2 linked regions of the Polymorphobacter megasporae genome follow. The protein of the gene in region 2 interacts with the protein of the main gene of each other region in a pairwise test. Links are inferred from orthologs where the notes say so. Each region holds a gene or a part of one and is shown on either strand. Other genes may lie near its edges. The genes, in order: gyrB and gyrA.

The links.
Region 1: the proteins of gyrA (region 2) and gyrB interact in binary tests that used the Escherichia coli proteins (3 or more experiments, as listed by UniProt). The link is inferred for Polymorphobacter megasporae from one-to-one orthologs.

What each region holds. Positions count from the first base shown.
Region 1 is NZ_CP081848.1:186,674-198,735, forward strand. What follows is about bases 7,769-10,840. They hold gyrB (DNA topoisomerase (ATP-hydrolyzing) subunit B), read right to left. Parts: upstream 10,466-10,840; coding sequence 8,072-10,465; downstream 7,769-8,071. Other genes in these bases: KTC28_RS00950 (PEP-CTERM sorting domain-containing protein), read right to left, coding at 7,769-7,890; recF (DNA replication/repair protein RecF), read right to left, coding at 10,573-10,840. In the rest of the region: translational GTPase TypA, read right to left, coding at 1-807; KTC28_RS00925 (helix-turn-helix domain-containing protein), read left to right, coding at 1,029-1,946; tol-pal system protein YbgF, read left to right, coding at 1,943-2,824; tRNA lysidine(34) synthetase TilS, read left to right, coding at 2,805-3,791; ATP-dependent zinc metalloprotease FtsH, read left to right, coding at 3,909-5,843; KTC28_RS00945 (hypothetical protein), read right to left, coding at 5,924-6,298; more of KTC28_RS00950, read right to left, coding at 6,787-7,768; more of recF, read right to left, coding at 10,841-11,640; KTC28_RS00965 (cryptochrome/photolyase family protein), read right to left, coding at 11,673-12,062. UniProt on the Escherichia coli protein: DNA gyrase negatively supercoils closed circular double-stranded DNA in an ATP-dependent manner to maintain chromosomes in an underwound state.
Region 2 is NZ_CP081848.1:3,191,035-3,203,246, forward strand. Bases 5,161-8,382 are described here. They hold gyrA (DNA gyrase subunit A), read right to left. Parts: upstream 8,046-8,382; coding sequence 5,361-8,045; downstream 5,161-5,360. Other genes in these bases: KTC28_RS14945 (CorA family divalent cation transporter), read left to right, coding at 5,161-5,191; KTC28_RS14955 (hypothetical protein), read left to right, coding at 8,347-8,382. Also shown: excinuclease ABC subunit UvrB, read left to right, coding at 1-284; KTC28_RS14925 (hypothetical protein), read right to left, coding at 300-893; KTC28_RS23175 (PAAR domain-containing protein), read right to left, coding at 910-2,187; KTC28_RS14935 (DcrB-related protein), read right to left, coding at 2,188-2,643; KTC28_RS14940 (chloride channel protein), read left to right, coding at 2,767-4,101; more of KTC28_RS14945, read left to right, coding at 4,187-5,160; more of KTC28_RS14955, read left to right, coding at 8,383-9,429; KTC28_RS14960 (SDR family oxidoreductase), read left to right, coding at 9,566-10,591; KTC28_RS14965 (hypothetical protein), read right to left, coding at 10,595-11,188; KTC28_RS14970 (hypothetical protein), read right to left, coding at 11,185-11,730. UniProt on the Escherichia coli protein: A type II topoisomerase that negatively supercoils closed circular double-stranded (ds) DNA in an ATP-dependent manner to maintain chromosomes in an underwound state.

The sequences.
Region 1 (12,062 bases), 3.0 Mb from region 2 along the record:
CGGAACGCGCTCGAGGCCTTGGAAAGCGAAGATCTTCGCGGCGCGACCTTCCTCTGCAACCGAGCCGTCGGGGTTGAGCGCGCGGATCGGCATGTTGAGCTTGAGCGTCCCCGACAGGATACGCCCGGTCAGGATGCGGCCGACGAACGAATCGCGGTCGAGCAGCGACACGAGCATCTTGAACGGGCCGTCGACATCGGCGGCGGGGGGCGGGACGTGCCGGACGACGGTCTCGAACAGCGGCGTCAGATCGCCCGAGCGGACATCGCTATTATAGCCGACGTAACCGTTGCGCCCCGACGCGAACAGGACGGGGAATTCGAGCTGCTCGTCGGATGCTTCGAGCGTGACGAAGAGGTCGAACACCTCGTCGAGGACTTCCTGCGCGCGGGCGTCCTGGCGGTCGATCTTGTTGACGACGACGATCGGCTTCAACCCAAGCGCTAGCGCTTTGCCGGTGACGAACTTGGTCTGCGGCATCGGTCCTTCGGCAGCGTCGACGAGCAGGATGACACCGTCGACCATCGACAGGATGCGCTCGACCTCACCGCCGAAGTCGGCGTGGCCCGGCGTGTCGACGATGTTGATGTGCGTCGTCTCATGCGTCGTCGGATCGGTCCACTCGACGCTCGTGCACTTGGCAAGGATCGTGATGCCGCGCTCTTTCTCGAGCTCGTTCGAATCCATCGCCCGTTCGGCGACGCGCTGGTTGTCGCGGAACGTCCCGGACTGGCGGAACATCTGGTCGACGAGGGTCGTCTTGCCATGGTCGACGTGCGCGATGATCGCGACATTGCGCAAGCGCATGTGGTAAATCCTGAATATCGGGGTCGAAGGGTCGAGCGCGCCCTTACGCTAACTGCTGCGTCGCAACAAGGGCGGACCGGAGAGACCGTTACCACGCCATGACCCGCGCACCGCCAGCGATTGACTTCGCGGCGTCCCCAAGCGAGTTTGCCCCCCGCTGAGCCAAGGGCTGCCGAACCCTGGCCTGCCGGGTTAAGGGCTTGCCGAGTCAAGGAAACGCCGTGGACACCGAAGTCACTGCCGCAGGCGACGATTTTGCTCATGGCCGCCGCGTCGGCGCAATTCTCGGCGATGCGCGAACTGCTGCCGGGCTGGAACTGATCGACATCGCCCGCGATACGCGCGTCCCCGTCCGCCATCTTGCGGCGATCGAGGCCGACGCTCATGATTCCTTACCCGCGCTGCCGTATGCGATCGGGTTCGTAAAAGCCTTCGCTCGCGCGGTCGGCGTCGATCCGGAAGCCGCCGGTGCCCAGTTTCGCGCCGAGACGAGCAAGGTCGCGCACGTCCCCGCGCCGCCGCCGATGTCGCCGCTCGACGAACGCCGCCTGCCCCCGCGCGGACTGGTGACCGTGAGCATCGTCGCGGTGCTCGCCGTCATTGCCGCCGTCGTCGCGTGGAGCGCAGGCGCGTTCGATGGCGCCTCGCGCCCGACCTCTGCGCCGGTCGTCGCAGCGGCGCCGCCCGTGGTGTCGCCCGCCGAGACCGCAGCCGCCAGCCCGGCCACACCCCCTGCAGCCGATTCGACGGCAATCGCCGGCACGCCCGCTGCAGAGGTGCCCACCTCACCTGCAGTCACTCCGGCCGTTGCCCCCGTTGCCATGTCGCCCGCCGCGCCGGGAAGCGGCCACATCGTCATCACTGCGAGCGACGATGCGTGGTTCCGCATCTCGGCATACGATGCCACCGCGCGCAAGGTCGTCACCGTCAAGACCGGCGTCCTGGCGAAGGGCGAGCATTACGAGGTGACGCCGGTGCCGGGGCAGCGACTGTGGACCGGACGCGCCGGGGCGCTCCAGATCAGCGTCGACGGGCGCGCGTTGCCGTCGCTCGGCGGGCCGGTCGAAACGGTCAAGAACGTCAGCCTCGACGCCGCCGACCTCCGTGCGCGCCTCGCCGCCCCGGCCACGCCGCGATGAAGGCCATCGTTCTCGCCATGCTGCTGCTCGCCACACCTGCGTTCGCGCAGGACGAGCGGCTCGATAAGCGCGTCGGCACGCTCGAAACCCAGATGCGCGCGGTCCAGCGCAAAGTCTTTCCCGGCGGCGATCCGCGTTTTTTCACGCCCGAGATCGCGCCCGCGACGAGCGCGCCCGCCGAACCGATCGGCACGCCGGCAAGTTCTGCGCTCGCCGACCTGACCGCGCGCGTCGATGCGCTCGAACGCCAGCAACGGACGCTGACGGGCCAGGTCGAGGAAGCGCAGTTCAAGCTGCGCCAGCTCGACGAGACGCTGACCAAGTTCCGCGGCGACACCGAATTCCGGCTGACCGCGATCGAGGGACCCAAGACAGTCGCTCCGGCTGCCGACGCCGCGCCGGTTGCCGCGCCCGACGCCGCAGTCGCTCCCCCGATCCGCACTCCGGCCAAGCCCCCCGCCAAGCCCGATGTCGCGGCGACCCCGGCTTCGATCGAGGACACGTGGCGCGCCGCCTACGCGCTTTATGTCGCCAAGGATTATTCGCGCGCCGAGACGGCGATGCAGGACTTCCTGACCAACAATCCCAAGTCGGCGCGCGCCAGCAACGCGCAATATTGGCTCGGGCGTAGCTTCATGGCGCAGGACAGCTTTGCCCAGGCGGCGAAGGCCTTCCTCGACGGCTATCAAAAATATCCGAAGGGCGACCGCGCGCCCGACAGCCTGTTGTGGCTCGGCAACGCGCTCGCCGCGCTCAAGAAGCCCGACCAGGCGTGCCGATCGCTGAATGAGCTCGAATCGGTGTACGGCGAGACATTGACCCCGGCGCTCAAGTCGGCGGCCGCGAAGTCGCGCAAGGATGCAAAGTGCGACGCCTGACCCGACGTTGACGCCCGACCTTGCCGCCACCGTCGCGGCATTGATCGGACGGCGCTTGCACGATGACGAGGCGATCGCCGTCGCAGTCTCGGGTGGTCCCGACAGCCTTGCGCTGATGCTGCTGGCTCATCGCGTGTTCGGCTGCCGACTTCGCGTCTTGACCGTCGATCACGGCCTTCGCCCCGAGTCGGCTGGCGAAGCGGCGGTGGTCGCGACCTACGCCGCTTCGCTTGGCATCATTCACACGACGCTCCGCTGGGATGAGCCCCGTCCCGCGTCCAACCTTCAGGCCGCGGCACGGGCCGCGCGCTACCGCCTGATGACCGACCACTGCCTCGCGCATGGCATCGGCTGGCTCGCGACCGCGCACCATCAGGGCGACCAGGCCGAGACCCTGTTGTTACGACTGGCGCGCGGCAGCGGGAGCAACGGCCTCGCCGGAATTCGCGCGCGGCGCCCGCTTTCCCCCGGAGTCGCCTTGCTCCGCCCGCTCCTCGAAGCAACCAAAACCGACCTTGCCGACGTCGTCGCCGCTGCGGGATGGGTCGCGGTCGACGACCCCTCGAATCGGTCTCCGCGCTACGACCGGACGCAGGCGCGGACCGTTCTTGCTGCCGCCTCGTGGCTCGCGCCCGAACGCCTTGCCGCAAGCGCGGCGCATCTCGCCGAGGTCGAAGCCGCGCTGGTCTGGACCGCCGACATCGCTTGGCGCGGGCGGGTCACGGTAAGCGCGGCGGACATTACCATCGATGCTGCCGGCTTGCCGCGCGAGCTGGCGCGACGCCTCCTCGTCCGCGCTGTCGCAGTCCTCGCGCCCGCTGCCACGCCGCGCGGGCCCGCTGTCGAACGGCTGCTCGGACGCCTCGATGCTGGACTCGGCGGCACGATCGCCGGAGTCGCAGTGACCGCTCGCGCGACCGCCAGCGACGCAATTTGGGCTGCCAAGGTCGCCGCGCCGCGCCGGTAATCGGGGGAAGATGCGACCGGACGACGCTTCTTTACCATCAAAACCCGCGAAACGATTGCGCGGGCGCGTAACATGCCTATCTTCGTCGTTCAGCCGCCGAACCGAAAGTGCCGTATTATGGCCGAAAAGCGCCCGCCGAATCCGTGGATCAAGAGCCTTGGCTTGTGGGTCGTCATCCTGCTCGTCCTCGCCGTTGTCGTGACTCTGGTCCAAGGGCCGTCGACCGCGACGGCTACGGGCAAGCTCGGCTATTCGGATTTCCTGACGAAGATCGATGATGGCGCGATCAAATCGGTCGAGATTCGCGGCTCCGAGATCGTTGGCAAGCTGACGACCGACGAGGAATTCACCACCTACAACCCCGGTGACACCCAGCTCGTCCAGCATCTGCGTGAAAAGGGTGTCCGCTTCGATGCCAAGCCCGAGGAAGGCCGCTCGCTGCTCGGTCAGCTGGTCGTCACGATGCTGCCCTTCATCATCATGATCGGCATCTGGATGCTCGTCATGCGCCAGATGCAGAACGGTGCGGGCAAGGGCGCGATGGGCTTCGGCAAGTCGCGCGCAAAGCTGCTCCAGCAGAAGGAAGGCCGCGTTACCTTCGACGACGTCGCCGGTATCGACGAGGCGCGCGAGGAGCTTCAGGAGATCGTCGAGTTCCTCAAGGACCCGTCGAAGTTCAACCGCCTCGGCGGCAAGATCCCAAAGGGCGCATTGCTCGTCGGCCCGCCGGGTACCGGCAAGACGCTGCTTGCCCGCGCGATTGCCGGCGAAGCCAACGTGCCGTTCTTCAACATCTCCGGGTCGGACTTCGTCGAAATGTTCGTCGGGGTCGGCGCGAGCCGGGTTCGCGACATGTTCGAGCAGGGCAAGAAGTCGGCACCGTGCATCATCTTCATCGACGAGATCGATGCCGTCGGCCGTAGCCGTGGCGCGGGTCTCGGCGGTGGTAACGACGAGCGCGAGCAGACGCTCAACCAGCTCCTCGTCGAGATGGACGGCTTCGACGGCAACGAAGGGATCATCATCGTTGCGGCGACCAACCGCCCCGACGTCCTCGACCCCGCGCTGCTGCGTCCGGGCCGTTTCGACCGCCAGGTCATCGTAGGTCGTCCCGACATCGAGGGGCGCGAGAAGATCCTCGCGGTCCACATGAAGAAGGTCCCGCTCGCCCCCGACGTCAACGGCCGGGTCATCGCGCGCGGCACCCCGGGTTTCTCGGGTGCCGATCTCGCCAACCTCGTCAACGAGGCGGCGCTGCTGGCAGCCCGTCGCGGCAAGCGGCTCGTCGCGATGCAGGAGTTCGAGGATGCCAAGGACAAGGTCATGATGGGTGCCGAGCGCCGGTCGATGGTCATGACTGACGAAGAAAAGAAGATGACGGCGTATCACGAGGCTGGCCACGCGGTCGTGTCGTGTCACGAGGCCGCGTCGGACCCGATTCACAAGGCGACGATCATCCCGCGCGGCCGTGCCCTCGGCATGGTCATGCGGCTGCCCGAGCGCGACAGCTATTCGTACCATCGCGACAAGATGTACGCCAACCTGTCGGTGTCGATGGGCGGGCGCGTCGCCGAAGAACTGATCTTCGGCCACGATAAGGTGTCGAGCGGCGCGTCGTCGGATATCAGCTATGCGACCGACCTCGCCAAGAACATGGTCACCCAGTGGGGCATGTCCGACAAGCTCGGGCCGCTCAAGTACGGCGACAACCAGGAGGAAGTGTTCCTCGGGCACAGCGTCACCCGGACCCAGAATGTGTCCGAGGAGACCGCAAGGATGATCGATTCCGAGGTCAAGTCGATCGTCACGCACGGCTATGAGCGCGCGAAGCAGGTGCTGAGCGATAACATCGACCAACTTCACGCGCTGGCCGGAGCATTGATCGAGCTCGAGACGCTGTCGGGTGACGAGATCAAGCGGGTGCTGGCGGGTGAGCGGGTCGACCGCAACGACATTCGCTCGACGACCCCGGTGGCGCTCGGTGCCGGGCTGTCGGCGATCCCTAAGACCGGTCGTCGCGGCGGCTTCGGCGAGCCCGCACCGCAGGTCTGATCCGGCGCGCGCGGAGGGTGGTATAGCCACCCTCCGCGGCCCGTCTCGCTCGGTGGCGCTCACGTGGCATCGGTGAAAGGTCACACGAAGTTCACACTTTTGGACGTCGTTTTCTGCATCGAGTTAAGTCGCCGGACGAGCCAGCTGTCAAAGCGGGGTTCGGTGGAGCGAATTTCCATCCGGCTGTTGCCGACGGTCCGCGCGGACACGTAATTCTCGTCGTTCAGCAGCGCCGTCAGGTCACGACCTGCCGTGTTCGTCGAGTCGATTTCGTCCCAGCGTGCCGCGAAATCTGCGGCGCGCGGGTTACGGCGCAGGCGCGAAGCGCTCTCGCGCGACATACCGGCGGCGGTCGCCGCGGTTGCAATCCCCGCGCCGCTGTTGAGTGCAGCGAGAAAAACTGCTTGCCGAGCCTCGGTCCAGCCATCGTGACGTGCACGCAATGTCGGCATCACAGACAATATCCATCGAGCGACGAGCGCGGATTAGCACCGGACATCGATGATCGGGAAGAAGAGCCCGACCGGATTGCACCTTCGCGAGCAGGGTTGGGCCTTTCAGCCGCGAGCGTGGTGGCGTCTTGCTGTGGGGCAAATCGGTTCATCCGTTGACGCTAGGGGGTCAATGGTCCTGTAGGACAGCGGTTTTTGACCGCAAGGATTCCGCGAACTGAGGGCGGCTGCCGTGGGCGATCGGGCACTCCCCAACTTATCGGCGCATCGCACACGGATGCACCGTTTGGATGAACGTTGCACAGAGAGGGTGTATTGCAGCCCGAACTATAATCATTCGCTTCGACGCTCGTCTGCGCGAATCCGAGCTTGCACTGGCCGTGCCATCCCTAGCTCAAGGGCGCCAGCCAGGCCACAAACCACAAAAAAACGCGCACCGGAGTGCGCGTTTTCTCGAATAATCCGCGCCATGCGGCGCGGTTGAAGGCTGTTTAGGCCGTCACGCTCGTCGCGCGGTGACGGCGGCGGGTCTGGAAACCGACCATGCCGAAGCCAACGACGAGGAGACCCCACATGGCGGGCTCAGGTACGAGCGCGACAAGCGGCGTCGGGTCTGAAGCGAACTGGGTCGACCCCGACGACGTGAAGCTCTTAAGCGAGCTCTTCGAGTTTGAAACGCCGACCCCGCCCCCGATAGCATTCATGTTGAACGTGGCATCGGTGTGAACGACATTGGTGAAGTTGAGGAACGCGCTGTCGTTGAAGGTCACGCTGTTCCCTGCAGCCGATGACGCGAGGATGCTCGCCGTCGACCCGTTGAGCAACGCACCGATGCCGGCACCGCTGAAGCTGCCGCTCAGGAAAACGTCACCGACGCTGACATGATAGTTGCCGATGTTGAAGGCGGTTGCCGACAGGAACTGGAATGTGCCCGTCAGGAGCGGCTGGGTCAGGAACGTGCCGAAGCCGGGGATCGTGGTTGAGGTCGCCTGGGTCGACGACGTCGCGGTCAGCGTGAAGTAAGAGGCCTTGCTGTTAACCGAACTTGCTAGCGCGTTGTTCAAGAAGCTGAAGTTCGTGAGGGTCGACCCGGCATAGGCTCCGGTCGAAACGTTCGAGATGTTCGAAAGCACACCGGCGTTGCCGCTCAGCTTGTGAACGACGGACGCCCCCGCCGTGGTCGCGAGATACGCCGGAACAGTCTTGGTTGCGGTCCCGGTGCCGGCCGTACCCGCTGCGGTAACCTTGTAGGAATAGCCCGCAGTCGTCGTCGAGGTGTAGGCCGACGTCGTCGTCGTGCCGTCGGGGTTATTCGTCGTCACCGCAGGATGGACAACAGTCACCGCCTTGACGGTGATCGTCTTGCCGACCTGTGCAGCGGTATAGGTGCCGTGGATCGTGGCCGGAGCTACAGCGGAGTGTGACACCGTCGTCGCGGCATTGCTGGTGTCGGTGTAGGTGTCCTGGTTGGTGTAGCCGATGCTGTTCGTCGTCGCATCGGAAGCGGCGAAGATCGTCAGCGCGGCCGAGGCCGGCGTCGTGATCGCGAGCGCTGCGGCGAGCGCGGCAAGTGAGGCGGCGGTGGTGCGGTTCATCAAAATTCTCCGGGAACTGATCTTTGGTGCTCTCCCGGAGAATATGAGCAAGGACCGTGCCAACACGTTACGATAACGTAACGTGTTGATTTAGTACGATCGCGTAACGACGTGTCCCGCTATCCGTTTCGGTGGTGTAAAGAATCCCGACAGTTTTCGAAGAGCCATTTGAATGGCTCTATCAAACGTCGAGGTTTGCCACCGACAGGGCGTTGTCCTGGATAAAGGCGCGACGCGGTTCGACGACCTCCCCCATGAGCGTTTCGAAGGTCAGATTTGCCCCTTCAAGGTCGTCGGCGGTGACACGCAACAGTGCGCGCGCCTGCGGGTCGAGCGTCGTTTCCCACAGTTGTTCGGCGTTCATCTCGCCGAGCCCCTTGTAGCGCTGGATGCTTAGCCCCTTGCGACCGGCATCGAGTACCGCGTCGAGCAGTTCGGACGGGCGACGGACGATACGCTCCCCGAGCTTTGCCGGGGCGGCGTAGGTTGCCGCCTCCTCCGACCCCAGGGCGTGGAGCTTGCGCGCCTCCGCCGAGGCGAGCAGCGCGGGATCGACGATATAATGGTCGGTGACGCCGCGGAGCGCCCGGCTGAGATGATAACCGCCGTCGACTGCGGGTTCGGCGACCCAGCCCTGGACGTCGTCGGTCAGGTCGAGCCATGCCGCGGTCCGCGATGCGGCGGCGGCGAGCCCGGCGCGGTCGAGATCGGGGGCGAGGCCGCCGGTCAGCGCGAGCGCCTCGATGACGCGCGGGTCGTAGCGCTGCGGGACATAGGTCATCAGCGTCTTGAGGCGGCGCGCGTGTTCGGTCAGCGCGCGCAGGTCGTCGCCGCCGCGCCGTTCGCCGCTCGATGTTTCGAGGAGCAGCCCATTGAGGCCGCTGTCGACGAGATAGTCGTCGAGCGCGGGATTGTCCTTGAGATAGACCTCCGACCGGCCGCGGCTGACCTTATAGAGCGGCGGCTGGGCGATGTAGAGATAGCCGCCATGGATCAGCTCGGGCATCTGGCGGTAGAAGAACGTCAGCAGCAGCGTCCGGATATGCGCGCCGTCGACGTCGGCGTCGGTCATGATGACGACCTTGTGATAGCGCAGTTTCTCGATCTTGAACTCATCGCGGCCGATGCCGCAGCCGAGCGCCTGGATCATCGTCCCGATTTCGCGACTCGACAGCATCCGGTCGAAGCGCGCGCGCTCGACGTTGAGGATCTTGCCGCGCAACGGCAGAATCGCCTGGTACGCGCGGTTGCGCCCTTGCTTTGCCGAGCCTCCGGCCGAGTCACCCTCGACGAGGAACAGCTCGGACTTGGCGGGGTCGCGCTCCTGGCAGTCGGCGAGCTTGCCCGGGAGCGAGGCGATGTCGAGCGCGCCCTTGCGCCGGGTCAGGTCGCGCGCCTTCTTAGCCGCCTCGCGCGCGGCAGCGGCGTCGATGATCTTCGAAATGATCGTCTTGGCGTGGTTCGGGTTTTCCTCGAGCCACTCGGCAAGCTTGTCGGCGATCAGCGCTTCGAGCGGCTGGCGGACTTCGGAGCTGACGAGCTTGTCCTTGGTCTGGCTGCTGAACTTGGGGTCGGGCAGCTTGACCGAGATGATCGCGGTCAGCCCTTCGCGCATGTCGTCGCCGGTCAGCGTCACCTTCTCCTTCTTCAACACGCCCGACTTCTCGGCGTACGTGTTGAGGGTGCGGGTCAGCGCCGCGCGGAACGCCGCGAGATGAGTGCCGCCATCACGCTGCGGGATGTTGTTGGTGAAGCAGAGGACCTGCTCGTAATACGAGTCGTTCCATTCGAGTGCGACGTCGATCGAGATGTCGTCGCGCTCACCGTGAATCGCGACCGGCGCCGGGATCAGCGACGTCTTCGACTTGTCGAGATAGGCGACGAAGGCGGCGATGCCACCCTCGTAATACAGCTCGGTGGTGACGTGTTCGGCATGGCGTGCGTCGGTCAGGAACAGCCGGACGCCCGAGTTGAGGAACGCAAGTTCACGAAAGCGGTGCTCGAGCTTGGCGAAGTCGAACTCGACGATCTTGAAGGTCACCGGCGACGGCAGGAAGGTCACCTCGGTGCCGCGGCGGTCGCCTTGCGGCCCGACGATTGCGAGCGGCGCCTGCGGGTCGCCGTTCTTGAACGTCATGCTGTGTTCGTGGCCCTCGCGCCAGATGCGGAGGATGAGATATTCGGACAAGGCGTTGACGACGCTGACGCCGACGCCGTGAAGGCCGCCCGAAACCTTGTACGCGTTCTCGTCCGAATTGTTGAACTTGCCGCCCGCGTGGAGCTGGGTCATCACGAGTTCGGCGGCGCTGACGCCTTCTTCGGAGTGGATGCCGGTCGGGATGCCGCGGCCGTTGTCGGCGACGGTGACGCTGCCGTCGGCGTTGAGGCGAATGTCGATCCGGTCGCAATAGCCGGCGAGGGCTTCGTCGATCGCATTGTCGCTGACTTCGAAGACCATATGGTGGAGGCCCGAGCCGTCGTCGGTATCGCCGATGTACATGCCGGGTCGCTTGCGGACTGCGTCGAGACCGCGGAGGACCTGAATCGAATCCGCGCCGTAATCAGCCTCGGCCATGTTGGTTTCGTCGGACAAATGTGAACCCTTAACGCTGCGAGAACCGCGCGGAACTGTCACATCCATATAGGGACTCCCGCGCGCGTACGCGAGGCCAAAGCACAGGCCTACTGAGCGACGATCCCGTGCTCGATGACGAGGCGCTGGGCGTCCAGCCCGGCGAACAATTCCGCCTCGGTGCCGGTCAGCCAGACCTGCCCGCCGCCCGCCGCGAGCCGGTCGAACAATGCGCCGCGGCGCGCGGGATCCAAGTGCGCGGCAACCTCGTCGAGGAGGAGGATCGGCGGGCGTCCGGTCCGGCTCGCAACAAGCCCGGCATGGGCGAGGACGAGGCCGAGGAGGAGTGCCTTCTGCTCGCCGGTCGAACTGCGCGCGGCGGGCTGCGCCTTGGCGGCGTTGGTCACGATCAGGTCGGCGCGGTGCGGCCCGGCGGTTGCGCGCCCGGCGGCGGCATCGACGGCGCGGTTGCGCGCGAGCGTGGCGGCAAGATCGGGGCTCGCTTGCATGTCGAGGATCACGGTCGCGCGGGGAAAGTCCCCAGGGGCGACAGCGAGCGCGTCACCGAGCGCGGCGACTGTCGCCTCGCGGGCGCGGGCGACCGCTGCACCATGCTCGGCCATCGCCCGCTCGAGCCCCGCGAGCCACACCGGGTCGGCGGAGAGTTCGCCGGTCAGCAATCGGGTCCGGGCGCGCATCGCCGCGTCGTAGCGCGTGACCTCGCCGCCGTGGCCCGGTTCGAGCGCGAGGACGAGGCGGTCGAGAAAACGGCGGCGCGCGCTCGCGGTATCGACGAACAGCCGATCCATCGCCGGGGTCAGCCACAGCACGCCGAGCCACTCGCCCAGCCGCGCAATCGGCGCCGCCGCGCCGTTGATCCGCACCACTCGCCGGTCAGGAGCAGCGGCATCGGTGCCCGTGCCGATCTGGACCGCGCCGCCGGGTGCCGCGACTTCGGCGGCAATGGTCCAACCGCCCGGGCCGTCGGAGCGCGCGGCGTCCGATAACGCGACGCCGCGAAGGCCGCGCCCAGGCGACAGCAATGAAACCGCGTCGAGCAGATTGGTCTTGCCCTGCCCATTGTCGCCGGTGATGACGATCGCGCGGGGTTTGAGCGCAATGTCCGCCGCCACATGCGAGCGAAAGTCGGTCAGCGTCAGGCGGGCGATCGTCGACATTGCCAAAGACCTAGGGCCGCGACCCTAGCAAGTCACTCCGCCACCGCCCATCCCCGCGCCGCCGGCGGGAGCGTCGCCATGAACGCTGCCGCGCTCGCGCGGGTCGCCGCCTGCCGCTCAGGGCCGAGCCGGTCCCAGCCGTCGTACATCCGCCACAGCCGCGAATTGCCTTTAAGCAGCTCGCGGTGGCGCGCGAGGAAATCCCAGTAGAGTGCGTTGAACGGGCAGGCGTCGGGGCCGGTCTTCTGCTTGACGTCGTAGCGGCACCGTCCGCAATGGTCGCTCATCCGGTCGATGTACGCGCCGCCGCCGGCGTAAGGCTTAGACCCGAGCAAGCCGCCGTCGGCAAACTGGCTCATGCCGTGGACATTGGGCAGCTCGACCCATTCATATGCATCGGCGTAGACGACGAGGAACCAATC
Region 2 (12,212 bases):
GCGACGACGAGACCCCGAACCTCGTCGGCCACAACCTCAAGGCGTACATCGCCGACCTCGAAAAGCAGATGCAAACCGCCGCCGCCAACCTCGACTTCGAGATCGCCGCTGCCGTGCGCGATCAGATCCGACGACTGGAAGCGGACGACCTCGGGCTGCCGAGCACCGGGGCGAAGGTCGCTCCGGTGAAGGGCCGCGCGGTGGGAGGAGCGCCGGGGACACGGACGACGCGGTTTGCGAAGGCGAAGGCTGCGCGAGGTGCGCGGCGGCAGGGCGGGCGTTAGCGCACGGCCAGGCCGTCAGACTGTGAGTTCAGCCGCGAGCAGTTGACGGCGGCGGGCCGGTGCGGCGCCGGTTACCGCCCGGATCAGCGGAAGATGTCGCTGAAAGCACATCGGATCGCAGACTGCTGCGGCGCGCAAACCCAGCCATGCCTGCATCAACCCGAGCATCGCGCCCTCGTGACGACCATCGCACATCCGATCGACGAGGAACGGCTCGGCGTCGCGCGGCAGGACCCGCCATGCCAGGGCGTTGGCCGCCCCTTCCTGCGCACGCCCATCACGTCCGTCGAGATACGTCGCAAGGTCGAAAAGATAGGCCTTGTCCTGCGTCAGATCGAACAAGACCTCGTGCCGGATCACATCCCACCGCCAGTCGAACGAGGCGACCCGCGACGCGGCCTGCCGCAGGGCAGCGACCGTGCCGGCATCGCCAACGTAGCGGAGGCCCATCAGGTCGACCGTGTCCCCGGCAAGGGAGCGTTTCAACATCATGTCGCGCGCAGTCACGCGCTCCGCATCCGTCATCTCGGCGAAATCGGCGGGGGAATAGCCGTCGGCTTTTTCGCGCCCCTGCGCCGCATATTGGCGCTGAAACCGGTCCATGGTCATCGCTGTATCGCCTTTCTCATGGACCGGTCCGCGGCGGCGGTTCGGGGAGAGTGGGATCGACCTTAAAGTCGGTGATCCTGCCGCTCGCCAACCCCTTTTGGACCTCGGGCCATTCGTATTCCTTGAAAATATCGCCGCCGCCTACCGCCGCCTTGGTCGGGGTCTGCACCGCGGTGACGTCGCCCGACAATCCCTTCGCATAATTTTCCGAGACGCCGCCCCAGACTTCCTTGCCGCCGCTCGTCCAAGGCATCTTGGTGTTCAGGTCTGACCAGCCGTCGATTACACGACCGCCCGGTGTTCCCTCCAACGTAACCCCGCCGTGAGCGGTCGCATATGCTTTGGCCGCGTCACCATTTCCCGACCAAAGATGGCCGCCGTCGCGCGGTGACGAAACATCGAGCCGGTCGACGACCGCTTTCGAATTCCCGGCATCGACATGGCGTTGTAGGATGGCGCGCGCCTCGTCGATCTTGCCCTCATTCGATAGCTTGGTGATTCTCGCACGGTCGCCGATCGTCTGTCCCTCGCCCGCCAGCTTCGGGCTGGCGACGATGAGGCCCATTCCGGCGACGCCTTGCAGCAGATCGCGATATCCCGGCCCGAGGGCATCGCCGATCTTGCCGAGTCCCTCCATCCCGCCATAGCCGAGGGCGCCGATTGCGAGGTAGCCGCCGAACGCCGCGGCACCAACCGCCGCCGCAAACAGGGCACCACCGATGGCGGCACCCATACCGAGCACCTCGAGCCCGGTCTTGGTCCAGGCTTCGAGATCGAACACGAAACCGGCACGCTTTGTTTCCCCGCCGATCACGACATTGGGCGACCCGGTCTTGATATGAGCGCCGCACGTCAGCTTCGATGTCAGCCGGGCGGCCGGCAGACCGTTGATCTTGACGGTCGCGGAGCCCTCCTGAACCGCGATTGTAAATGGCCATGGCGGGTGATTGATCGGCGCACCGCTACAGCCATCGGCAACATCGTCGGTCACGCGAACGGCAAATCGCTTGTTGGTTTTGACGTTAGGGGACCCCGTTGCGATCTTGCCGGTCGTCGGCTCCGGCAAATTGAAGATCGTCGACAGCCCGGACATTATCTGCCCGCCGGCAAGTCCACCCCCCGCCACCGCTCCGGCGATAACGACCGCCGCCAGTCCGCCCGTTGCCGCGGTCGCCGCGACGACCGCGGCACCCGCCAGGACACCAACGAGCGCCCCCGCGACCATCGCCGCGAGGCCGAAACCATGCGCGATCTCATCTTCGATCCGCGCTGCCGCCTGAGCAGTCGCCGTCATTCAGCGAACTGGGAAAGTGGGAGTCGTGTCGAGGCGATCGAACACGATCGTGCTCATCAGCGCATGCCACGGACGTTCGAACAGCGGTTGATCGCGGGGCGTGCATGTCAGTGTGAAGATCAGGACGAAAAGGCCGCAATCGACGTAAATCTGCCTGAGCTTCAGCGTCGTCGTCTCCTTCGACCACGTAAACTCGAACCACGCCGCGTCGCGCTCCTGAACGTTGATCATCTCGGATTTCAATTCGACGAAATCCGGCAGGCTATCGGCACAGATTTTCCGCTGCTTGTCATAATAAGCGACAAACGGGTCGACTCCCTTCCCGTCGTCGCGGGTCACGACGAAGCTGGCATCACCGCCATCTGGTGCCGCCGGCAGCCTGAACGCCGTAATCGACTGGTCGCGCCAGTCGGCTGGGACATCGAAGGCGGCGACATCGATTCTATACAAGGCCATGCGCGATTATCGCCGCTCCGACTGTCGCATGCAATCGACAAGCCGCTAGCGGACCAGCGTACACCATCATGGCACACCCCGTCGCTTGCATCCCCCGCTTGTCGCGACGACAAGCGCGCGGCAATGACCCCTCCCCTTTTCCTCACCCGCCTCGGTGACCGCATCACGCGTACCTTCGCCGTCGAGCCCGGCACCGTCGACACTGTCCGGCGGCGGGTGGCGACTGGCATCGGGGCGGTGGTGCTCGGGCTGGTCGCGCTCGCCTTTGCCAAGGGCGGCGATCTCGCTCGCGCGGGGTTCGTGCAGATCGTCCACGCCGCGCCGTATGCGCCGCTGCTCCTGACCCCGGCGATGTTCGCAGGCGTAGTCTGGCTGACGCGGCGGTATGTGCCCGAGGCGCGGGGGTCGGGGATCCCGCAGGTGATGGCCGCGGCGCGGGTTCCCGATGCGCCCGAGAGCCAGAAGCTCGTGTCGGTCCGCGCGGCGGCAGCGAAGATCGGGTTGACGCTCGGCATTTTGCTCGCGGGCGGGTCGGCCGGGCGCGAGGGCCCGACGGTCCAGTTGAGCGCAGCGGTGATGGTCGCGGTCCACCGGGTGTTGCGCGTGCCGCTGAGCGCCGGGGTCTATATCGCCGGCGGCGCGGCGGGGGTCGCGGCGGCGTTCAACACGCCGCTGGCGGGGGTCGCCTTCGCGATCGAGGAGCTCGCCGCCGCCTACGAACAGCGCGTCGCGATCCTCGTCATGGGCGCGGTGATGATCGCCGGGATGGTCAGCCTCGGCGTCGCCGGGGATTATGTCTATTTCGGCGAGATGCATAAGACGTTGGCACTGCGTGCGGTGCTGCTCGCGGCTCCGGCGGCGGGGATCGTCGGCGGGATCGCCGGGGGGCTGTTCAGCCGCCTCGTCCTCGGCTTCGCCACGGGCCACAAGCGGTGGCAGCGGCGGCTGACGTCGCGCCCGGTGGTCTTCGCAGCGCTGTGCGGGCTGGCGGTGGCGGTGCTCGGGATCGTCAGCGGCGGGCTGACATGGGGCACCGGCTATGACGCGACCAAGATGCTCGTGGAGGGGCACGGCCAGCCGTTGTGGTTCGGCGTCGCCAAGTTCGGTGCATCGCTCGCGACGACGCTGTCGGGGGCTCCGGGCGGGGTGTTTGCGCCGTCGCTCGCGGTTGGCGCCGGCGTCGGCAACCTGCTGACGCCGCTGTTCCCCGACGATCCGGCGGGTGCGATCGTCCTGCTCGGCATGACCGGATATTTCGTCGGCGTCGTCCGCGCGCCGCTGACCGCGGTGATCATCATCACCGAGACGACGGCGAGCCGCGGCATGATCCTGCCGCTGTTCTTCACCGCGCTGATCGCCGAGGTCGCGAGCACGATCGTTTGCCGCGAGCGGCTGTACCACGGCCTGTCGCGCGCGTTCGGCGTCCCCGCGCCGGCCGGAGCCGCGCACTCGGGCTGAGCGTGGCGGATGTCGGGGCATCGCGGCTCGACCGCAACGCCGCCGCCGCGTATCGCTCGGCGCAAGGGCAGCGGAGGGAAGATCGATGAACGCTGCTATCGAGCCTGCGACCGTCGGCGCGCGGCGGGGGCTGATCTGGGGGTTCGACATTTCGGCGGCCGGAGCCGAGCCCATCGAAACCGCGCTGCCCGACATTACCTTCGCCGCGCCGCCGGGAATGCTGCGCTGGCTCCATGTCAGCCTCGCCGACCAATGGACGCGGCGCTGGTTCGACGATAGCGCGCTGCCCGCCGATGTTCGCGAGCTGCTGCTGTCGGTCGATCGCCACCAGCGAGCGCTCGTCGACGGCGACGCGATTGCGTTCATCGTCCACGATTTCGAACGCGATTTCGACACGCCCGCGACGGCGCAGATGGGCGCACTGACGGTGCTGCTGCTGCCCGGCTGCGTCGTCACCGCGCGGCTCCATCCCTTGTGCGCGATCGATGTCGTCCATCGCCGCATCCAGGCAGGCGCGGTCCCGGCGACGACGGCGGCGGCGCTCGACCTGCTGCTGTCGGGGGTGACGCAGGTCGCGAGCGAGGTCTCCGCCGACCTGACCGCAACGGTGCAGGCGGCGGAGGACGCGTTGCTCGACGATGGGCACGAGCCCGATGCGCGCGCGTTGCTCGTGGTCCGCAAGCGGTCGATCCAGGTGTCGCGGCAGATGAGCGGGCTGCGTGCAATTCTCGCCAGGCTCGAGGACGACGACGCGGTGCCGCGCGAACTGCTCCCGGCGGTCGCCAAGCATGCCCAGCGGACGGCGGCGGTCGAAGGCGACATGCTCGCGATCCAGGGCAATGTCCGGCTGCTCCGCGAGGAGATGGAGATGCAGACCGCGACGCGGACTAGCGACAACCTGTATCTGCTGTCGATCCTCAGCGCGCTGCTGCTGCCGGCGACGCTGGTGACGGGGATCTTCGGAATGAACACCGGGGGGCTGCCGTGGACGACGGCGGCACATGGGACGGCGTTGGCGATGGCGCTCGTCGCCGGGTCGGCGGCGGCGGTGTTCCTGTGGCTCCGGGCGCGGGGGTTTTTCCGGCAGTAGCGGGGGTATTTTCGCCAATAGCTTAGCGCTGGGGTGGGTAGCTCTTGTATCAAACTGCTGTCATCCCCGCGAAAGCGGGGACCCAAAGTCACAACAGGTGGAGACCTTGGGTCCCCGCTTTCGCGGGGATGACAATTTAGGATGCGATCGTTTCGCTCGTTCCAGCGCCTCAGCCAGCCGTGTCGTCCGCAGCCTCGCCAACCACCTCGTCGCCGATCTTCGCCGCCGAGACGACATGCTCGCTGCCATCGACCCGGAACAACATGACCCCCTGCGCGCCGCGACCCATGATGCGAATCTGCTTCGCCTCGGTGCGGATCAATTTGCCCTGGTCGGTGACGAGCATGATTTCGTCGGCGTCGGTCGCGGGGAAGCTCGCGACGACGGTGCCGTTGCGTTCGGAGTCGGCGATCGTCGCGATACCCTGCCCGCCGCGCCCCGACTGGCGGTATTCGAACGCCGACGTCCGCTTGCCGAAGCCGTTCGAGGTGACCGTGAGGATGAACTCCTCCGCCGCCGCGAACTGCGCCATGCGGGTTTCGGACAGCGCGCGTTCGCCGGGCTCGGGCTTCCACGCGGCGGCGCGGAGATAGTCCTCACGCTCCTGCGGCGTCGCATCGAAGGGCTTGAGCACAGACATCGACATCACCGCGTCGTCGCCGTTGAGCGCGATCCCGCGCACGCCGGTCGACGTGCGGCTGACGAATTCGCGGACGTCCTCGACGGCGAAGCGGATCGCCTTGCGGTTCTTCGTCACCAGCAGAACGTCGTCGGCGGCATCGCACAAGGCGACCCCGATCAGCCGGTCGTCGTCGCCGTCGTCGAAGCGGATCGCGAGTTTGCCGTTCGCATTGATGTTGGTGAACGCATCCATCGAATTGCGCCGCACCGAACCCTTTGCGGTCGCGAACATGACGTGGAGCCGTTCCCACGCCGCCTCGTCCTCGGGCAGCGGCAGGACGGTGGTGATCGTCTCGTCCTTGTCGAGCGGCAGCATGTGGACCATCGGGCGGCCCTTGGCGTTCGGCCCGCCAAGCGGCAGTTTCCACACCTTGAGGCGATAGACCTTGCCCGCGCTGCTGAAGAACAGGACGGGCGTGTGCGTCGAGGTGACGAACAGGTTGGTGACGACGTCCTCGTCCTTGGTCGACATCCCCGACCGGCCCTTGCCGCCGCGCTTTTGTGCGCGATAGTCGGACAGCGGCACGCGCTTGATGTAGCCGGTCATGGTCACCGTCACGACCATCTCCTCGCGGGTGATCAAGTCCTCGTCATCGATGTCGTCGCCGGCGGTGACGATCTCGGTCCGACGCTTGTCGATGAACGGATCGGAGCCGTTCAGCTCCCCACGGAGGACGGCGTACAGCTTGGCGCGGTCGCGGAGGATCTCGAGCAGCTCGGCGATGCTGACCGAAATTTCCTTGAGTTCGGTGCCGATCTCGTCGCGGCCGAGCGCGGTCAGCTTGGCGAGGCGGAGTTCGAGGATCGCGCGGACCTGGATGTCGTCGAGATGGTACGGGCCGTCGACGACCGGCGTCGCCTCGGTCTCGCCGTCCTCGATAAGCGACAGGTATGGCGCGATCTCGTCACGCGCGAACGGCTCGGCCATCAGCGTAGCGCGGGCCTCGGCGGGCGAGGCGCTGCTGCGGATGATGACGACGACGCGGTCGAGGTTGGCGACCGCGACGACGAGCCCGATCAACACATGCGCCCGATCGCGCGCCTTGTTCAATTCGAACTTCGAGCGCCGGGTGATGACCTCTTCGCGGAATTTGACGAACGCCTCGATGACGTCCTTCAAATTGAGCAGTTCGGGACGCCCGCCGCGGATCGCGAGCATGTTGATCGCGAACGACGACTGCGCCGGGGTGTGGCGATAAAGCTGGTTGAGCACGACCTCCGGCACCGCGTCGCGCTTGAGGTCCATGACGACGCGAACACCCTCGCGGCTGCTCTCGTCGCGCAGGTCGGAGACGCCCTCGATCCGCTTGTCCTTGACCGCCTCGGCGATCTTCTCGACCAGCCCGTTCTTGCCGAGCTGGTACGGGATTTCCGTCAGGACGATCGAGCGGCGCTCGCCCCTGCCCTCCTCGACGATCGCGCGCGCGCGCATGATCACGCTGCCGCGCCCGGCGTGATACGCCTGGCGAATGCCCGAGGTGCCGAGCAGCAGCCCGGCGGTCGGGAAGTCGGGGCCCGGAATGAACCCCATCAGCTCGTCGATCGTGATCGCCGGATTGTCGATATACGCGCGGGTCGCGTCGATCACTTCGCCGAGGTTGTGCGGCGGGATATTGGTCGCCATGCCGACCGCGATGCCGCCCGCGCCGTTGACCAGCAGGTTCGGGAAGCGCGCCGGGAGAACAGCGGGCTCGTGCTCCGACCCGTCGTAGTTGGCGATGAAGTCGACGGTGTCCTTGTCGATGTCGGCGAGGAGCTCGTCGGCCACCCGCGCCAGCCGCGCCTCGGTATAGCGCATCGCCGCCGGGGCATCGGGGTCCATCGAGCCGAAATTGCCCTGCCCGTCGATCAGCGGCAGCCGCATCGACCAGTCCTGCGTCATCCGCGCGAGCGCGTCGTAGATCGAGCTGTCGCCGTGCGGGTGGTACTTACCCATGACGTCGCCGACGATGCGCGCAGACTTGCGGTACGGCTTGCCCGCGACGAAGCCGCTCTCGTGCGCGCCCCACAGGATGCGGCGGTGGACGGGCTTGAGGCCATCGCGGACATCGGGCAACGCGCGCGCGACGATGACGGACATCGCGTAATCGAGGAAGCTCGTCCGCATCTCGGTGACGATCGAGACCGGCTTGATATCGGGTTCGCCGGGGGGAAGCGTGGTCGGGTCGGCCAAGGGGTTCTACCTGTCGTGCGACGACTGTCGCGGAGGTGTCATATCTAGGCGATGCGGGCGCAAAAGGCCAGTTTTTCCGGCTGTCTTGAGCGGCAACCCAATCCACGCGCCATGCTCGGCTGCGCGATGTTGCCCTTACCAGTGTTGCGGCGACTTTTCGCGAGAGGAAGCGAGATCCGGCGCTCTGACCGTCGCGCGACGTGGTTGCCGAAAGATCGCCCTATTAAGGAGCCGTCGCTATCGTTACGATATCGTAACGCGCGCATGGCAGACGGCGGCCGGGGCAAATGGGGATGACAGGATGAGCTTTTTCAGCAGCGCCTATAAACCAAAGTCGACTTCGGGTGACGAGCACAGCAACGAGATCGGCTGGGCGATCACCCAGTTCGAAGTCTTCGCGATGAACCCCAAGCTCAAATACGAACTCAGTGGCGGGAAGCATCACCCCTATCCGCAGATCACGCCGATTACCCCCCACGAATATACGCCGATCGACATGATGACCCAGCAGTTGATCGATTCGATGTGGAAACGGGCCGAGCCCGCAGCAGGGGCGGTACGCGGCGGCGTCCAGATCGGCCGACGGGAAAAACCAGCGGCGCCCGACAGCCTTGCGATCGGCCGACGAGAACAGCCAGCGGTGCGCGATACGACCGCTTATAATCCCCATGTAAATGTAACGAACCCACATTCCAAAAGCGGATTCCCAGAGGACTGGGCTTATATGAAACAAATTCCGCGAACGAATGCCATCACCTTCCGCGGCGACTCGCGCGGACCGGCGCAGGTCTTGACCGCCAGCGGCGGCTTCTCGCCGCCGTCAAGCCGAACCGATCGCTATTACCTCGAAAACGTAATTTCGGGCTTTTTTATCGACTACATGCAACGGCGTTACAAGCGAACCGTCACCAAGGCTGATTTTCTTGCTTCGATCGATCAAACGATTACGAGCGGCAACGCCAAGAAACTGCTTGTCGACTATCTTATGTGGCGCAAAATAACCCAAGGGGAGCAATTCCATCTTGGCAACATGCTCTCACAGGAATGCTTGAAGGGATATATCTCGACGAGCCGCAACCCGCATCTCGCGTCATACTTCGGCAGCCGCTTCAATAAAGTCCCTGCGTGGGTCTACGTGACGCTGGTTCACGGCGGCTACGTCGTGCCGGCCAGTGGCGAGAAGTGGGGAACAATGGAACAGGAGATCGCGCAATGGGGGCCGATCGTCGCCGCAGACATCGTCGGGTTTCGCAAGACGGACCCCTGGGGCACGCCGCTCTCGCCGATTTATATGCGCCGCTCATTCCGCAAGAAGGAACCCAAGGCCTTCGAGGCGGCATTTAATATGCTGAGCGGCGAGAGGCCGACAATAGCCACGACCTAGCAACCATCGATGTCGACCTGTCGTGCCTCCCGTCGCCGGAGCATACGTCGACGCGGGCGCGGCAAAACGCCAGTTTGAAGGGCTGGAACCGGGGTCGTCCGGCTGGGGTTGATCGACGTCAGCCCGAGGAATTACCATGCCCGCCGTCCGTCTCAAGCCCGTGTCCGATCAGGTCATCGTCGTCACAGGCGCGTCGAGTGGGATCGGCCTCGCCACCTGTGAAGCCGCTGCTCAGGCTGGCGCGAAAGTAGTGATGACCGCCCGCAACCGCGAAGCGCTCGCCGATGCGCAGGCGCGGCTGACCGCCAGCGGCGCACTGATCGAGACCGTCGCCGCCGACATCGCCGACCCCGATGCCGCCGAGCGCATCGGCGCCGCCGCGATCGCCCGCTTCGGCAGGATCGATACGTGGGTCAACAACGCGGCGGCGGCTCCTATCGGACGCGTCGTCGATACGCCGGTCGACGACCAGCGGCGGGTGTTCGACGTCGGCTATTGGGGCACGGTCCGCGGCTCGCTGGCGGCGTTATCGCATATGAAGCAGCGCGGCGGTGCGATCATCAATGTTGGCAGCATCGAATCCGATCGCGCCGTGATCCTGCAGGCGACGTATAGCGCGATGAAGCACGCGGTGAAGGGATTCACCGACGAGTTCCGCACCGAGGTCGAGGCCGACGGCCTGCCGGTGTCGGTCACGCTGATCCGTCCGGCTGCAATCCACACGCCCTTCCCCGAACACGCGCGCAATTTCACCGGCCATCCGATCACGCTGCCGCCGGTGATCTACGACCCGCGGCTGGTGGCGCGCGCAATCGTCTTCGCCGCCGCAAATCCGCGCCGCGGCCTGAGCATCGGCGGGACGGGCGTCCTCGGCACCGCGCTGGCGCAGCACTTTCCGCGGCTGACCGACCTTGCGCTCGAGCGCTTCGGCGAAGCACTTCAGACCTTCGACAAGGACCCTCCCGCCGACCGCGCCGACAATCTGTGGGAGACGCGAGCGAGCGCGATCGACAGCAAGCAGGACGTGTATGTCCGCACCCAGAGCCTTTGGCTGGAAGCCCAGCTGAGGCCGTGGCTTGCGGTTGGATTGGCGGGAGCGGCAGCAGTCGCCGGGCTGGCGGTGGCACGGATCGCTGGCCGCAAGCGGAGCGTCGGTAACTAGAGCTTATTTGTCGGCGGGCTGGCTGCTCGCGGCGGTGCGCTTGGCCTCGATCTCGGCGACGCTGAGGATCGGGTAAACGTTGGTCAGATAGAGGTAGAAAAAGCCGAGCGACAGGAACAGGACGATCACGCCGAGGAACGGCGAGTTGATCTTGGCTCCTCCCGGCAATTCGACCGAGCCTGCGCTCGCGGCGTCGTCGTGGACCTCGGTCCCGCGCAATCGCGCGAACAGGCGGAACTGGACGCCCGCGCAGATCAGCCCGAAGAAGGTGATGGCATAGACCGCGATTGCGGCGGCATCGGTCCAGAACTGGTGGTGCCGATACATCTCCGCCTGATAGTCGTCGAGCGCTGCAGCGAACCGCACGCGGCCGATCAACGCCCTTAGCTGACCGCGTGCGAGTTCGACCGACAGCTGCTTGACCTCGGGATCGCCGGCGGTCGGGTCGGCCTGATCGTCGGTGAGCAGCGGCACGGTGTCGGTCGTCGCTGCTGGGGTTGCGATGGTCGTCGTGACGGCCGGTGGCGCGTGACGCGCCGGAACGGGGGCCGCGACAACGGCGGCGAGCAGCGCCAGAGCAGCGGCGCAACGCCTCAACGGTGGAAGGCCAGATTATTGTCGGCCATCAGTCTGAATACAAACAGCGTGGCGCGACCGTCGACACACGGCTGCTTCGAAAGGTATCCGATGTTGGCGTTGAAGGAACCCGGATCGGCGAACAGCGGGCGGATCTTGGCGATGACGGCGTTGAGCGCGGCACTGTGCGCTGACGGGCCGCAGGCGATCGGGCCGAGCGGGGCGGACGCCATCGCCATCCCCGGGCGGGGCGTAAATGCCCAATTATTCCCTGCGATCACGTTGATGAGATACGCCGCGGCGCGGTTGCGCTGGCAAGGCTGGCCGACCTCGGCCGCCAGCCCGGCGTTGAAGCCATGCGGGTCGGGAAACATCTGCCGGACGACCGCGACCAATCGGTTGATCTGGTCGGCGGCCGGTGCCGCGCCGCAGGTCAGTGCCTGCGGGCGGTCGAGCGCGACGCTCGGCGCGACGGTCTGGGCCTGCTGCGACGTGCCGACGGTCTCGGCAGACGCCGACGTCGCCCACACGACGATCAATCCGATGAACAGCGCGAACCGCATCCCCGACCACTCCCGCTGGCCGGTTATACCATCGTCAGGAGAAGTCGCCAACTAGGACGGTGCAGATGGGCCGCCATGTATTTGCAATTACTGCTGCGCCTCTGGCTTGCTCGCAGAAGCGTCGGGTCGAATCACAGAAATTAAGACGCCCTTAATCACGTGCAAGCCAGGGCGATCCTCGGTTCATTGCTTACTGCCGAAACTCGATCATCGGGTCACGCTCGCCGCCCGTGACTGGCGTCTCGCCGAACATTACCCAACACATCACCAACAGCACAGATAACGCGGCCACCAATAGCCACCCCACGCGACCTGACAATGCTGCATCCCTTCGCGCGCATAGAAGATAGACCAAAAATCAATACGCTACACACGGGATACTAAAAGTCTCGTTTACCGAATCTGCTAGCGTGTTATCTGTCATTGTGGTGGAGCGGCAAGGCATTCGTCCGGGAATGCCGCCATGCGACAATATGGCGTCG